One region of the Stenotrophomonas sp. 80084_Sma genome, then DNA from elsewhere that is predicted to be linked to it. Evidence: riboswitches for the same ligand, from Rfam matches in the RefSeq annotation. Region 1 holds a riboswitch; the other holds the start of a gene.
The links. Region 1 has a riboswitch for cobalamin ahead of ACZK3W_RS01005 (epoxyqueuosine reductase QueH). Riboswitches for the same ligand answer to the same signal wherever they lie in the genome.
Positions count from the first base shown of each region.

Region 2: it holds a riboswitch for cobalamin, as region 1 does, so the genes downstream of both, btuB (TonB-dependent vitamin B12 receptor) here and ACZK3W_RS01005 (epoxyqueuosine reductase QueH) in region 1, are expected to answer to the same signal.

Region 1 covers NZ_CM151177.1:224,948-232,823, reverse strand. The annotation lists gene ACZK3W_RS01010 (patatin-like phospholipase family protein) at 256-2,130, opposite strand; cobalamin riboswitch at 2,258-2,472, shown strand; gene ACZK3W_RS01005 (epoxyqueuosine reductase QueH) at 2,634-3,320, shown strand; gene pncA (bifunctional nicotinamidase/pyrazinamidase) at 3,376-4,002, shown strand; gene purU (formyltetrahydrofolate deformylase) at 4,291-5,142, opposite strand; gene ACZK3W_RS00990 (LysR family transcriptional regulator) at 5,257-6,168, shown strand; gene ACZK3W_RS00985 (NADH:flavin oxidoreductase/NADH oxidase) at 6,172-7,272, opposite strand; gene ACZK3W_RS00980 (NAD-dependent protein deacetylase) at 7,386-7,876, opposite strand, start outside.
Region 2 covers NZ_CM151177.1:500,879-508,754, reverse strand. The annotation lists gene ACZK3W_RS02345 (cytochrome c biogenesis protein DipZ) at 1-356, shown strand, start outside; gene msrA (peptide-methionine (S)-S-oxide reductase MsrA) at 371-1,108, shown strand; gene ACZK3W_RS02335 (aminotransferase-like domain-containing protein) at 1,312-2,760, shown strand; gene bioD (dethiobiotin synthase) at 3,288-3,971, opposite strand; gene ACZK3W_RS02325 (GAF domain-containing protein) at 4,040-4,522, shown strand; gene ACZK3W_RS02320 (TfoX/Sxy family protein) at 4,519-4,881, shown strand; gene ACZK3W_RS02315 (histidine phosphatase family protein) at 4,973-5,551, opposite strand; cobalamin riboswitch at 5,694-5,916, shown strand; gene btuB (TonB-dependent vitamin B12 receptor) at 6,032-7,876, shown strand.

The DNA of each region.
Region 1 (7,876 bases):
CCGGGGTTGGGCGTCCTGCCCAACCCGCCCGAGGCATGCCTCGGGCCCATGCGGCTCACGCCCCCGCAACCGGACCCACCCGCCTTCGACAGGTCTCCGCGAGCTGTCGAAACGGCATCCTTTGCTGCTGTGGGTAGGTGTCGACCTTGGTCGACACGGTGGATCCACGTCGTGCAGGGATGCTCTTCGATGAATGTTCGAAATATTCGATTTCGATGGGGTTCCATCCACGCATGGCGTGGATCTACTACCGGGTCAGTAGATCGGCGTCACCTTCATCTGCGGCAGCGGGCGCGGTGCGCCGTCGGTGAGGTCCGGGCCGAGGTCCTCCCAGGTACGTCCCTGCTCGACCATCAGCCCCCACAACTGCTGCGATGCCAGCCGCTTGTCTTCCGAGCCCAGCTTGTACGACGGTGGCGTCGGCTGGCCACTGGCAACCATCGAGTACGCCGCGCGGTAGGCCAGTACCTGCTGCGCCGGGTCGTCGGTGCGCGCCACTTCCAGCGTGTAGCGCTGGTAGGCCGAGGCCAGGTTGCGCCAGCGGATCCAATAGTGGTTCTCGAACGAGAACGAACAGAAGCGCGCACCGGCCAGGCTGCCCTTGTCGGCGATGCGGGTCAGCACGTCCTGCGGCATGTCCAGGTTCATGCCGCCCTCGTCGCCCTGCAGGCTCACATGCACGATGCGGTCGCGGTAGCCCGGGGCACGCGCCTGCAGCAGGTCGCGCCAGTTCTGCATGGTCGCCACCACCGCGAACAGGAAGCGGCCCAGCTCGGCGGCCGCCAACGGCGTGGCGATCGACTGGTAGGTACGCTGCCAACCGTGGCGGTTCTCGGTGGGCAGGAACACAGCATGTTCCAGCGCCTGTCGGCCACTGCTGCCGTGGCTCACGTCTTCGGCGTGCTGCGGGTAGACCAGATTGATGGCGAAGGTCGGCCAGCGCGGCAACGCGGCATCGAACAGGTGGATCGGGAAGTTGCTGCTGATGCCACCATCGGAGAACCAGCAGATGCGGAACGCGGTGATCACCGGTCCGCAGGTCTGCCCGGCACTGGTCAGCCCTTCCATGCTGTCGGCGACGTTGTGCTCCTGGTCGGCCGCAGGTGCGGTCGGTTCACAGCGACGCTCGCGGCGTGAGGGCTCATGCAACGGCACCGCGCTGATCAGCAGCGGGAAGCTCAGGCTCATGCGCGTGGCCACCAGCACCGGCAGCTTCGGGCCCTGCGGCAGGTGGTAGTACCGGCGCCCATCCACCTCCAGTGGCGGGCCGGCCTGCGTCACCAGCCACTGCACCACGCTGGCCGGAAACAGCTGCTCGAACTCCTCGCGCAGGAACCAGAACTGCGCGCCGCCCAGCGGCAGCGTGCGCGGCTCGTTGTGCGACACACAGGTGGTGATCATCTGCAGGCTGATCGCATGCGGGCTGTCCGGCTCGCCGGCATAGCGCGGCGCATCGTGCAGGTCGGCGAAGGTGAGCGGTGCATCCAGCGGCTTGCCGGACAGCTGCTGCAGGCATTCATGCAGCCACTCGGTCAACGCCGGCGTGCGTGCATCGCGGCCGAGGCCGCTGCACAGGCCCAGCAGGTTACGGCGCGCCACCCGCGCTACCCGCAGCGCGGCACCGGCCACGCCGGCACCGTACGCGCACAGCAGTGATGGCAGCAGCGTGGCGGCCACGCCGCTCCAATCGCCGCCCCACCAGCCCAGGCCGAGCAGCAGCGCCAGCGACACCAGCACCTCCAGTGGCGCAATCTCGAACACCGCGATGGCCAGGCACAGCAGCTTGTGTGGCAGGCGGGCATTGCCGGTCAGCACCACCAGCAACCGGTAGGCGGCGCGCGCCCCCCGTGCCGGCTGGAACAGGCTGTAGATGAAGCCGCGCCGCGACAGCTGCGCCGACACCGCCGACAGCCCGCCGTAGCCGGCATCGCCGGGCAGGTGCTCGCCGGCCTGCTGGCGGCGATCACCGCATGCCGCCGCGGCCGCTACGGCTGCAGCGATGGCGCCGGCCGAGGTGCCGCCGATGCTCTTGAAGCGATACTCGCGCGCCAGCGCCAGTACCGCATTGGGGTACACGATGCCGCTGGTGATGCCGCCTTTCATGACCAGATCGCAGTACTTCGCCGCCACGAGCCACCTCCCGTCTGTCGGTGCCCAGTATGGCAAGAGGCGCTCTCACAGCCTGAGAAGCGAGCCACAGCCCTGCGCTTTCATTGGCCCTTGACCATTGGCCTCGACGCGTCCACCGTTGGCACGCCGAAGGTATCCCTGCCGTGGCCTTGATGGCGGCAGGGATTTAAACGGGAATCCGGTGAAGGCGCCTCGCGCGCCCATTCCGGAGCTGCCCCGCAGCGGTGAATGGAAACGAATCCTGCCAACAGCACTGGGCTCACGCCTGGGAAGCGGCGGGTAGTAGGTGGGCTGCGGCCCGTGTCCATCAGCCCGAATACCGGCCCCGGCCGGGGGACACGACCGTCCCCTGACTCGACCTGGAATCTCCGCGGGGAGGTTGCCGGGGCCGTCGTTGTCCTGCGCGTGCAGGCGATGCGGCCGCGCGCGTCCTGTTCACGGTATCCGGCCAGCCCTGTTCACCCACGCGCTGATGCATGGGCCACCGCCGTTGCCGGCGGTCCATGCGGTACCTGACGATGACCGAGCTCCAACGCCCCACCCTGACCCTGCCCGCCGACGGCAAGCGCCTGCTGCTGCATTCGTGCTGCGCGCCCTGTTCCGGCGAAGTAATGGAGGCGATCACCGCCTCCGGGATCGACTACGCGATCTTCTTCTACAACCCCAACATCCACCCGGTGAAGGAGTACGAGCTGCGCAAGCAGGAGAATATCCGCTTCGCCGAACAGCACAACATTCCCTTCATCGACTGCGATTACGACACGGACAACTGGTTCAGCCGTGCACGCGGCATGGAGAACGAGCCCGAGCGTGGTATCCGCTGCACGATGTGCTTCGACATGCGTTTCGAGCGCACCGCGCTGTATGCGCACGAGCACGGCTACGACACCATCAGTTCGTCGCTGGGCATCTCGCGCTGGAAGAACATGGCGCAGATCAACGACTGCGGCATCCGTGCCGCGTCGCGCTATGAAGGCCTGCAGTACTGGGACTACAACTGGCGCAAGGGCGGCGGTGCCAGCCGCATGATCGAGATCAGCAAGCGCGAGCAGTTCTACCAGCAGGAATACTGCGGCTGCGTGTACTCGCTGCGCGATGCCAACCGTCACCGCCGCGAGAATGGCCGCGAACGGATCAAGATCGGCCTGCTGTACTACGGGCAGGACGCTGAGACGCCGCAGGGCGATTGACGTGTGGGCATGGGGCGGCCACGCTGGTCGCCCCTTCTGCTGTACCGGAACTGCCATGACCGCCCTGCCCGCCGATGTCGCCCTGCTGGTGATCGACCTGCAGCCGGACTTCATGCCCGGTGGCGCGCTGGCCTGCGACCAAGGCGATGCGCTGGTGGCACCGATCGCCGATCTGCTGGCACAGCGCCGCTACCGCACCGTGGTGGCAACACAGGACTGGCACCCGGCCGACCATGCCTCGTTCGCCAGCCAGCACCCCGGCCAACGCCCCTTCGAGACCATCCTGCTGCACGCGCAGCCGCAGACCCTGTGGCCGGACCACTGCGTGCAGGGCAGCGCCGGTGCCGCGCTGCATCCGGGCGTGGACTGGACCGTGGCCGACCTGATTCTGCGCAAGGGCACCCGCCAACAGGTGGATTCATACAGCGCCTTCCGCGAGAACCATGGCCCCGATGGCGAGCGCCCGGCCACCGGCCTGGCCGGCTGGCTGCACGAACGCCGCATCCGCGAAGTGCACGTGTGCGGCCTGGCCCGCGACTACTGCGTGCTGTGGAGCGCGCAGGACGCGGTGAAGTCCGGCTTCCGGGTGAAATTCCTGTGGGAGCTGACCAAGCCGGTGACCGACGCCAACGACGCGATGGTGCGTGAAGCGCTGGGCAAGGCGGGGATTTCGATCGCCTGAGGCGTGACCGCCGGGCATGGCCCGGCGCTACCGCGCACGTCGCTTATGCCGCTTGCGCGCTCCTGCCCACGACAACACAATCGATTCATCCAGCCCCCTAACTACGCCCCCCCTACAGATCGCGGGACGGCCGAACCGGGGGCTTTTCATTGGATGAAATCAGGATTCGGTAGTGCCGGCCGCTGGCCGGCAACCTCGGGATCTCTGCAGTTGCCGGCCAGCGGCCGGCACTACCGGATAGCACCCGTGGTAGCGCCGGGCCATGCCCGGCGGACGCGGGATGGGCGATTACCGGAACACGACCGTACGGTGCCCGTTGAGCAGGATGCGGTGTTCCACATGGCGGCGCACGGCGCGCGCCAGCACCAGCGATTCGGTATCGCTGCCCAGCCGCACCAGCTCGCGCGGCGCCATCGCGTGGTCCACGCGGGCCACGTCCTGTTCGATGATCGGGCCTTCGTCCAGATCCTCGGTGACGTAGTGCGCGGTGGCGCCGATGATCTTGACCCCGCGCGCGTGTGCCTGGTGGTACGGCTGCGCGCCCTTGAAGCTGGGCAGGAAGCTGTGGTGGATGTTGATCGCACGGCCGGCCAGCGCGCGGCACAGCGTGGGTGACAGGATCTGCATGTAGCGCGCCAGCACCACCAGATCGATGCGTTCGCGCTCGACCAGGTCGATGATCTGCTGCTCCTGCACCGCGCGCGTATCAGCGGTCACCGGCAGGTGGTGGAACGGCACCTGGTAGGACGCCGCCAGCGGCGCGAAGTCGGCGTGGTTGGACGCTACTGCGGCAATGTCCACCTTCAGCTGGCCGCTGTGGGCACGGAACAGCAGGTCGTTGAGGCAGTGCCCCTGCTTGCTGACCAGCACCAGCAGGCGTGCACGGCGGCGGCCATCATGCAGCTGCCAGTCCATGCCGAAGCCGGCGGCGAGCGTGGCCATGGCGGCGTGCACGGTCTCCAGCGGCAGGCCAGCATCGCGATCGAAATGCACGCGCAGGAAGAAGCGGCCGCTCTCCTCGTCGCCGAACTGCTGGGCGTCGAGAATGTTGCAGCCGTGGTCGAACAGCAGGCCGGATACGCGGTAGACGATGCCGGTACGGTCGGGGCAGGACAGGGTGAGGATGGAATCGGGGCGCATCGCCCGAGTGTAGGGCAGCAGCCTGTCCTCGGGATCGATGGTCACCGATGCAACCGACCTGCTTGGTTCAGTCCCAAGCGATACTTGGGTTTCTCCATGGCAAGCTGGTCGGTCATGAACCTGTTGCAACTGATCCGCAGCTTCACCCGCACCGCAGAGACCGGCAGCATTGCCGCAGCGGCCCGCATCCTTGGCATCAGCGCCACCGCAGTCGGCCAGAACATCAACCGGCTGGAGGCGCATCTGGGCGTACGGTTGCTGAACCGAAGTACGCGCCAGCTGGCCCTCAGCGAGGCCGGCGCGTTGTACCTGGCGCAGGTGCGCCACATCGAAGCCGACCTGGCGCGCGCGCAGGCGATGGTCACCTCCGGTGACATCGAACCGGCAGGACCGCTGCGCATCGCCAGCAGCAGCGCGTTCGGTCGCCACGTGCTTGCGCCGTTGCTGCCTTCGCTGCAGCAGCGCTACCCGCAACTGCAGCTGGAGCTGCGGCTGACCGATCGCGCCGTGCAGCACGGCCCGGAAGCGGTGGATGCCAGCATCCGCATCGGTGCACAGCTGGAGGACGGGGTCGTCGCACGGCAGCTGGCGCGCGTGCCGTTCGTGTTCTGCGCCTCGCCGGCCTACCTGAAGGCACACGGCACCCCGCAGCAACCCTCCGAGCTGAGCGGCCATCGCGGGCTGCTGCACCGCTTTCCCACCGACGGCCGGCCGCTGCGCTGGGGACTGCTGAAGGATGGCCAGCGCGTGGACGCCGCACTGCCGCCGAGCATGGTCTGCGATGACATCGATGCGCTGGCGACGCTGGCCGCAGCCGGTGCCGGCATCACCCGGCTGGCCGCATTCGTGGCAGAGCCGTACCTGCGCGATGGCCGCCTGCAGGCAGTGTTCGGCGCCGACACTGCATGGCGCCCGGAGCCGATGGAGGTCTATTTCTGCGTCAGCGACCGCCGCGATTTCACTGCCAAGATCCGCGCGCTGTTCGAGCACCTGCAGGCCGGCATGGCGCCGGCCTGGCGGGTGTGAGCCTCAGCGCGTCTTGAACACGCCGCGCGCATCACGCGGCTCGCAGCGCAGGTACTGCGGTGCCGGCTCCACGCTGTCACGCAGCGCGGCGGCGGCATGCCACGGCCAGCGCGGGTCGTAGAGGATGCCGCGCGCCAGGGCTACCGCATCGGCGTGGCGATGGCGCAGGATCGATTCGGCCTGCTCCGGCTCGGTGATCATGCCCACGGCGATGACCGGCATGCGCACCTTGGCCTTGATCGCCGCCGCGAACGGCACCTGATAGCCCGGGCCGACGGTGATCTTCTGGCGCTCGTCCAGGCCACCGCTGGAGACATGCAGGAAGTTGCAGCCGCGCGCGTCCATCACCTGCGCCAGCGCTTCGCTCTGCACCAGATCCCAGCCGCCATCGACCCAGTCGCTGGCGGAGATGCGCACGCCCACCGCGACCTTGTCGGACACTGCCGCACGCACAGCATCGAAAACCTCCACCAGCAGGCGCAGGCGGTTCGGCAGCGAGCCACCGTAGCCATCGGTGCGGCGGTTGCTCAGCGGCGACAGGAACTGGTGCAGCAGATAACCGTGCGCGGCATGCAGCTCGATCAGCTCGAAGCCCAGGCGCTCGGCGCGCACCGCACTGGCGGCGAAGGCGGCGATGACCTCGGCGATGCCGGCCTCGTCCAGTTCCTGCGGTGCCGGATCGGCGGCATGGAACGGCAGCGGCGACGGCGCCACGGTGGCCCAGCCACGCGCATCATCAGCCGGCAACTGGCCACCACCGTCCCACGGACGCCTCACCGAGGCCTTGCGGCCGGCATGGCCCAGCTGGACGCCCAGCGGCATCGGCGACCAGCGGCGGACGCTGGCCAGCACCTGCGCCAGTGCGGCCTCGGTGCCGTCATCCCACAGGCCCAGGTCGGCCCAGCTGATGCGGCCGCGCGGTTCGACCGCGGTGGCTTCCAGGATCAGCAGGCCGGCACCGGACTGCGCCAGGTTGCCCAGATGCATGGCGTGCCAGTCGCTGGCGCGGCCATCTTCGGCGGAGTACTGGCACATCGGCGCGATGACGATGCGGTTGGACAGGGTCAGGGGGCCGAACGAGATCGGCGAAAACAGCTGGCTCAAGACGGTGATGAACGACGTAGGGGGTGCGTATTGCACCGCCGCACGGCCTGCGAATCAACCGTCTGGATGGATCGCTGTTTCGCGGTGGGCGTGCAGCCGAGCGTGTGCTCGGCTCAGGACGAAGCCCACGCGGCCAGCGCCTCGGCGCAGTCCCGTTCATCCTTGAACTGCAGCAGGTCGTCGGCGCGGGTGCGGCCACGGTTCAACGCGGCTACCGGCAGCCCCGCCTTGGCTGCGGCCTGCACGAAGCGGAAGCCGGAATAGACCATCAGCGATGAACCCACCACCAGCACGGCGTCGGCCTGCTGCAGGTGCTCCTGCACCGCCTGCACGCGCTCCCGCGGCACGTTTTCGCCGAAGAACACCACATCCGGCTTCAACAGGCCGCCGCAATGCGGGCACTCGGGCACCACGAACGCGGAGAAATCGGTCTCCAGATCGGCATCACCATCGGGCGCGATGCCTGCCTCCAGCGCGTCCCAGCCGGGATTGGCGTCCAGCAGGCGCTGCTGGAAGCCTTCACGATCGCTGCGACGCTCACAGCCCATGCAGCGCACAAGGTCCAGGCGGCCATGCAGGTCGATCACGTTGTGGCTGCCGGCGC
Region 2 (7,876 bases), 280 kb from region 1:
CAACCACCCTGGCACTGAACCAGTGGGGCCTGTCCGGACGCTGGACCGTCACCGACGAGGCCGCACAGCTGCAGCAGGCCGGTGGCCGCATCGCCTTCCAGTTCCACGCACGTGACCTGCACCTGGTGCTGGCACCGAACGAGGACGGCAAGCCAGTGCGCTTCCGCGTCTGGCTGGATGGCAAGCCGCTGCCCGCCGCCGATGCCGGCAGCGATGTCGACGCCGATGGCAGCGGCGTGGTCAACGAACACCGCCTGTACCAGCTGGTGCGCCAGCACGGCGCGGTCGGCCCGCATCGCTTCGAGATCGAATTCCTCGATGCGGGCGTGCAGGCCTATGCCTTCACCTTCGGTTGAAACGGGAGCACACGATGAAACTCTCTTTTGAACAAGGTATCGCCGCCGGTGTCGCCGGCTTGGTAGCTGCTGCATTGATCGCTGGCGTGCTGCTGGTCGACCACGGCGCAGTCGCGGCACCGCTGGAAGCCAGCGCGCAGGCCAAGGCACTACCGGCGCCCAGCGGCGACGCCGCGTTCCGCGATGACGCCACCCATGCCAGCGTGGTGTTCGCCGGCGGTTGCTTCTGGGGCGTGCAGGGCGTGTTCCAGCACGTCAAAGGCGTGAGCAATGCGGTGTCCGGCTACATCGGTGGCAGCGCGGCCAATGCGCGCTATGAGCGCGTCAGCGGTGGCCAGACCGGTCATGCCGAGGCGGTGAAGATCGACTACGACCCGCGCCAGGTCAGCTATGGCCAGCTGATGCAGGTGTTCTTCTCGGTGGTGCACGATCCGACCCAGCTCAATCGACAGGGGCCGGACCACGGCAGCCAGTACCGCTCGGCGATCTTCAGTGATGACGCACGCCAGCAGGCGGCCAGCCGCGCCTACATCGCCCAGCTCGGCCAGGCCGGCAGCTACCGCGCACCGATCGTCACCCAGCTGGTCAGCGGCCAGCACTTCTACCCGGCCGAGAGCTACCACCAGAACTACATGACCAACTACCCGCAGGCGGCCTACATCCGCTACTACGACGCACCGAAGCTGGCGGCACTGGGCAAGCAGTTCCCGGCGCTGTACCGGCGCGACGCGGCACTGGTGCCGATGCGGTAACGACCCGGGTAGTGCCGGCCGCTGGCCGGCTCCTGCGGATCTGGGGATCGCCGGCCAGCGGCCGGTACCACCTCCCAAAAAGACGCACGGCCATCCAGCCGTGCGCTTGGGAAGTATCGGCCGTGCCCCGATCAGGCCCGTCCGACAACGACATGCTAGGCTCGCCATCATCATGGGTACAGAACCAGATGGCGGGAAGTTCGATGGATACAGATAACCAGAGCGCGATGATCCCACCCCGCTACCAACGGCTGTCCGATGAACTGGCCGAAGCCATCCACGGCGGACGTCTCCCGGTCGGCAGCCGCCTGCCTTCACTGCGGCAGATGGCCCTGCAGCGAAGGCTCAGCCTGAACACGGTGATCGCCGCCTATCGCCAGCTGGAAGATGCCGGCCTGGTGATTCCGCGGCCCAAAGCCGGCTTCGAGGTCGCGCCGCGATTGTCGGTGCCGGAACGTTCGCTGCGCGACACGCCGTCTGCGCCCACCGCGCCGCTGCAGCAGGTGTTGATGGCTCGCGTGCTGGAGGCACAACGTCGCTCCGGAGTGATCGACCTGGCGTTCGCCGGTCCGCGCGGTCGCCAGTTCTATCCTGGCGCGCAGCTGGCCCGGCATACCGCGCAGGTGCTGCGCCACGGCCAGCAGACAGTGGAAACCTACGCGCGCCCGAACGGCTCCCCCAGGCTGCTGGCGCAGATCGTGCGTCGCGGTCCACGCATGGGCCTGCACACCCACAGCGAGCGGCTGCTGCTGACCCACGGTGCGATGGAAGGGCTGCAGCTGGCGCTACGCGCGGTCACCCAGCCCGGTGATGCGGTCGGCATCGAGGCGCCGTCCTACTTCAACCTCTACCCGTTGCTGGCCAACCTCGGCCTGCAGGCCATCGAACTGCCCACCCATCCGCAGCTCGGCCTGGATGTGGATGCGCTGGACGCGCTGCTGGAGCACACGCCGCTGGCCGCACTGGTGGTAATGCCAACCGTGCATAACCCGCTCGGCTGCACCATGCCGACCGCCGCCAAGCAACGCCTGGCCGAACTGGTCAACGCACGCCAGCTGCCGCTGATCGAAGATGCGGTGTATGCCGAGCTGCAGTTCTGCGAACCGCCGGCGCCGTTGCTGAAAGCCTTTGATCGCGATGGCTGGGTGATGGTGGTCGGCGGCTTTTCCAAGACGCTGGCGCCGGATTACCGCATCGGCTGGCTCGATGGCGGCCGCTTCGCCGAGCGCATCGCGCTGCTGAAATTCCAGTCCACCGGCGGCGAGCCGCAGCTGCTGGGCGACGCGGTGGCGGCCTATCTGGAAGCGGGCAGCTACGAGCACCACCTGCATCGCATGCGCCGGCTGTACCGCGAGCAGGTCGGACGGCTGCGCCAGCTGGTGGCCGAACACTTCCCGGCCGGCACCCGCGCCACCGAACCGCAGGGTGGCTTCCTGCTGTGGCTGGAACTGCCGGGCGTGGACACGCGCGAGCTGTTCGAACGTGCGCTGGTAGAGGACATCGTGTTCATGCCCGGCCAGGTGTATTCGCGTGGTGCGCGTTATCGCCACTGCCTGCGTCTGTCGTGCTGCCAGACCTTGGATGCGCGCTTCATCGGTGCGGTGGAGCGGCTGGGTGCGATCGCGCGGGAGCTGGCGGCTGCAGCACGGTAACGCGGGCCGCTGGCCGGCAACCTCGGGATCGCCGAGTGGATGCAGTTGCCGGCCAGCGGCCGGCACTACCCAGGATCATTCGAGCAGGTGCACGCTCAGCGCTTCGCCATCCGCTCCCGGCAGATACGGCAGCCGCCCCCAGCACGGCATCGGCAGGCGCTGCTGCAACGTCGCGATGGAACGACTGGGTGCGATTGCGCGGGAGCTGACAGCTGCAACACGGTAGTGCCGGCCGCTGGCCGGCAACCTCGGGATCGCCGGGTGGATGCAGTTGCCGGCCAGCGGCCGGCACTACCCAGGATCACTCGAGCAGGTACGCCGACAGCGCTTCGCCATCCACTCCCGGCAGATGCGGCAGCCGCCCCCAGCACGGCATCGGCAGGCGCTGCTGCAACCTCGCAATGGAACGACTGGGTGCGATCGCGCGGGAGCTGGCGGCTGCAGCACGGTAGTGCCGGCCGCTGGCCGGCAACCTCGGGATCGCCGGGTGGATACAGTTGCCGGCCAGCGGCCGGCACTACCCAGGATCATTCGAGCAGGTGCGCGCTCAGTGCTTCGCCATCCGCTCCCGGCAGATACGGCAGCCGCCCCCAGCACGGCATCGGCAGGCGCTGCTGCAACGTCGCGATGTTCTCATCCTGGCGCTGCATCACCGGGTCGATGTGGTTGCCGATCCAGCCCAGGCACTCCACGCCGCTGGCCTGCAGCGACTGCGCGGTCAGCCGCGCATGGTTGACGCAGCCCAGCCGCATGCCGACCACAAGTACTACCGGCAGATGCAATGCACACACCAGGTCAAGCTGGTCCAGCGTGGCCGAGACCGGCGCCAGCCAACCGCCAACGCCCTCCACCACCACGATGTCTGCCTGCGCGCGCAGGCGCTCGAATGCAGCCACGATCGGCGCCAGCTCCACCTGCACGCCGTCCTCGGCAGCAGCCAGCTCCGGCGCCAGCGGCTGCCGCAGCGCATACGGGTTCAGGTCGGCATAGTCCGGCACCGGCCAGCTGGCCGCCTGCAATGCCAGCGCGTCCTCGTTGCGCAGGCCCTGCCCCAGATCCTCACTGCCACTGGCCACCGGCTTCATTCCGACCGCGCGCAGGCCGCGCCGGCGCAGTGCATGCAGCAGCGCGGTGCTGGCCGCAGTCTTGCCGATCTCGGTATCGGTGCCGGTGACGAACAGGGCAGGCGGCAGCGTGGCGGGCAACGGCATCGATAAGCTCCAGCGGGGCAACAGAGCCTGCATTATCGCCGGCCCGGCGCGCTTGCTAGACTGCGGGCATGTTCGCCAATGCCTCGCTTACCGGCAGCAAGCCGGAACAATACGCCCAGCTGCTGGAACAGGCCCGCGGCCTGGTCTACGCCGAGTCCGACCGCATCGCCAACGCGGCCAACCTCTCCGCACTGGTCTATCACGCTCTGCCCGACCTGAACTGGGTGGGCTTCTACCTGTACGACGGCAAGGAACTGGTGGTCGGGCCATTCCAGGGCCTGCCGGCCTGCGTGCGCATCCCGCTGGACAAGGGCGTGTGCGGTGCCGCCGCCAGCCAGCGCGTGACCCAGCGCGTGGAGGACGTCGATGCCTTTCCCGGCCACATCGCCTGCGATTCGGCCTCGCGTTCGGAACTGGTGGTGCCACTGCTGCGCGGCGATGAACTGATCGGCGTGTTCGACATCGACAGCCCGAAAGTCGGCCGCTTCGATGCCGACGACCAAGCCGGCCTGGAAGCGATCGCCCGCGTGTTCGTCGAGGCGCTGGGATGAGCGCACCGAAGCTGCGCAACATCGGCCCGAAGAGTGCGGCGTGGCTGCGTCAGGTCGGCCTGCGCAGCCGCGAGGATCTGGTTGCGATCGGCGCGGTCGGTGCCTTCGTCAAGGTCAAGCGCGCCGGCTTCAAGCCCAGCCTGAACCTGCTCTATTCACTGGAAGGCGCGCTGCTGGACTGCCATTGGCAGGAACTGAGCGAGCCGCAGCGTGAGGCGCTGGTGCAGGATTACGAAGCGCGCATCACTGCGCATCCGCTGAAGGCGGCCGGCCCCGCTTCGGGCCCGGTGCATGAGCAGCGCTTCGATGCTGACGACGACGCTGAGGACAGCGTGGCCGAGCGCGCGGACGAGGATTGAGGCCTCCGCGTTCCTGGGGATGCCGGCCAGCGGCCGGCACTACCACTGTGATGCGGGATCGGTAGCGCCGGGTCATGCCCGGCGAGTGCGGTCAGGGCTGCTGCAGCTCCAGCAGTTCGCCCACCAGCCCGACCTCGCCGCGCTCCAGCCACACCCGCAGGCGTGTGCCGTGGTCAATACGCAGGGCCCAGCACAGCGACATCGGCAGGCCGCAGACCTGCGACAGCACCATGCGCAGCGGGCCGCCGTGGCTGACCACCAGCGTCGGCACCGGATCGTCATCATCAAGCAGGCGATCCAGCGCGCGCGCGATGCGCCGCTCGAAGTGGCCCCAGCTTTCGCCGTTCGGCGGCGGGAATGCATGCGGGTCGGCATGGAAGGCCGCCAATGCATCCTCCGGCAGGTCGAACAGCGACTGTCCGTCCCACTCGCCGAAATCCAGCTCTTCCCATTCCTCGTCCGCTTCCACGTCCAGCCCGCGCGGGGTGGCCAGGGCCATCGCCGTGTGCAGCGAGCGCAGCCGCGGCGAACTGATCACCCGCTCCCAGGGCTGCGCAGCGTAGGCGTCGACCAGTTCCTGCGGCAGGCGGGCCAGCTGCGGTGGATCGCTGCGGCCATCGAGGAACTCATCGCGACCGTTGCCGGCATGGCGGACCAGGTCGAGGATCATGCGTGCGTCCTGTACAGGCAACGCGGGAAAAGCGGAAAACGGGCGGACATCGGCAACGGCACCACGGGATCGAGGGACCATTCTAAGGGCACAGCAAAGGCAGTCGAGCAGGCTCGACGCTACGGGCCGCCTGCGATGCCGTAGACTGCGCGCACTTCCAGGTGACCTGCGGCCACGGCCGGCAGGTTGAAACGGGAAGCCGGTGACGCGTGTTTCCACGCCATGCCGGCGCTGCCCCCGCAACGGTAAGCACGTCAGTTCCAGGCAACAACGCCACTGTGCCGCAGGCATGGGAAGGCGCCTGGACGGTGGCCTCGCGCCACCCGGCGGCAAGCCCGGAGACCGGCCAGGAAGCCTCAGGTCGCGATGCGGTGGGCATGGCGCTGGATGACCGCAGCCTGCGCTGCGGCGTCGGCGCATGCCTGCCTTCGCGGCTCCTCCCCTTCGCCACGCGGGCGTGCGTGGCACCTGGAGTCCCCCATGAAGCTGCAGTCCCGAATGCTGTCCCTGGCCGTGCTGGCCGCCCTGCCCGCGCTGGCCCAGGCGGCCGATGACACCACCGCGCTCGACCAGATCCTGGTTACCGCCACCCGCACCCCGATCGCCCTGCAGGACAGCATCGCGCCGGCCCAGGTGATCGACCGCGCGCAGATCGAATCCAGCCAGGCCACCTCGCTGCAGGAACTGCTGCGCGGCCGCGCCGGCATCAACCTGACCAACTCCGGCGGCCTCGGCAAGCAGAGCTCGCTGTTCCTGCGCGGCACCAACTCGGGCCACACCGTGGTGCTGGTGGATGGCGTGCGCATCAACAGTGCCGACCTCGGCCTGGCCATGTACCAGGACCTGCCACTGGCGCAGATCGAACGCGTGGAAATCGTGCGCGGCCCGCAGTCCAGCCTGTACGGTGCCGACGCCATTGGTGGCGTGATCCAGATCTTCACCCGCCGCAACCAGGGCGATTTCGCTCCGCACTTCCAGCTCGGCGGTGGCAGCAACGGCCTGCGCGAAGCCAGCGGCGGCATCGGCGGTGGCACCGAACGCGGCTGGTTCGGCGCCGACATCGCCTACCAGCATTCCGACGGCATCGATGCCTGCCGCGGCTCCGCCTCGGTGTTCACCGCAGGCTGCTTTGCCGACGAGCACGACCGCGACGGCTACCGCAACCTGTCCAAGAGCCTGCGCGGCGGCTACAGCTTCAACGACCAGTGGACCGTGGAAGGCAGCGCACTGCGCGCCGACGGCAAGAACCACTACGACGGTTACTACAACTATTCGGAAACCCGCCAGCAGGTGCTCGCTGGCAAAGTGCGCTACACCCCGTCTGAACGCCTGGCTTTCACAGCCAACGTCGGCCGCAGTGACAACGAGTCGGACAACTTCGGCGCACCGGGGGTGTTCGGCAGCGCCCAGACCCATCGTGACAGCGCCTCGCTGCAGGGCGACTTCGGCGTGGCCGAGGGCCAGCTGCTGAGTGCAGGCGTGGATTGGAGCGAAGACAACCTGGACGGCAGCAGCGCCGGATATCTCGTCGACAGCCGCCGCAACACCGGTGTGTTCGTGCAGTACCAGGGCCGCTTCGGCCGCCACCAGCTGCAGGTCAGCGCGCGCAATGACGACAACCAGCAGTTCGGCAACCATGCCACCGGCAGCGTGGGCTGGGCGATGGAACTGGAGCACGGCCTGCGCGTCAATGCCAGCTACGGCACGGCGTTCAAGGCGCCGACCTTCAGCGACCTGTACGACCCGTGGAGCGGGGTGCCGACGTTGAACCCGGAGAAGTCCAAGAGCGCCAATCTCGGTGTTTCGCAGCAGGGCCAGGGCTGGCATTGGGGCCTGGATGTGTACGAGACCCGCATCGATGACCTGATCACCTACGATGCGTCCACGATGAAGATGCAGCAGGTGGAGAAGGCGCGCATCCGCGGTGCCGAGCTGACCGGTGGCGTGCTGTTGGCCGGTTTCGACATCAACGCGCAGCTGAGCTACACCGACCCGCGCAACCGCACCCATGGCAGCCCCCAGTTCGACAACTGGCTGCCGCGCCGTGCGCAGCAGACCGCGCGCCTGGACGTCGACCGCCGCTTCGGTGACGTCCGCGCCGGCCTGACCGTGCAGGGTGCGGGCAAGCGCTATGACAACGCCAGCAACTCGGTGAAGGTTGGCGGCTACGGCACGCTGGACCTGCGCGCCGAGTACGCGCTGACGCCGTCGTGGTCGCTGCTGGCGCGCGCCGCCAACGTATTCGACCGCACGTATGAAACCGTGGCGTGGTTCAACCAGCCGGGCCGCGAGTACCAGCTGAGCGTGCGTTACCAGCCGAAGTGA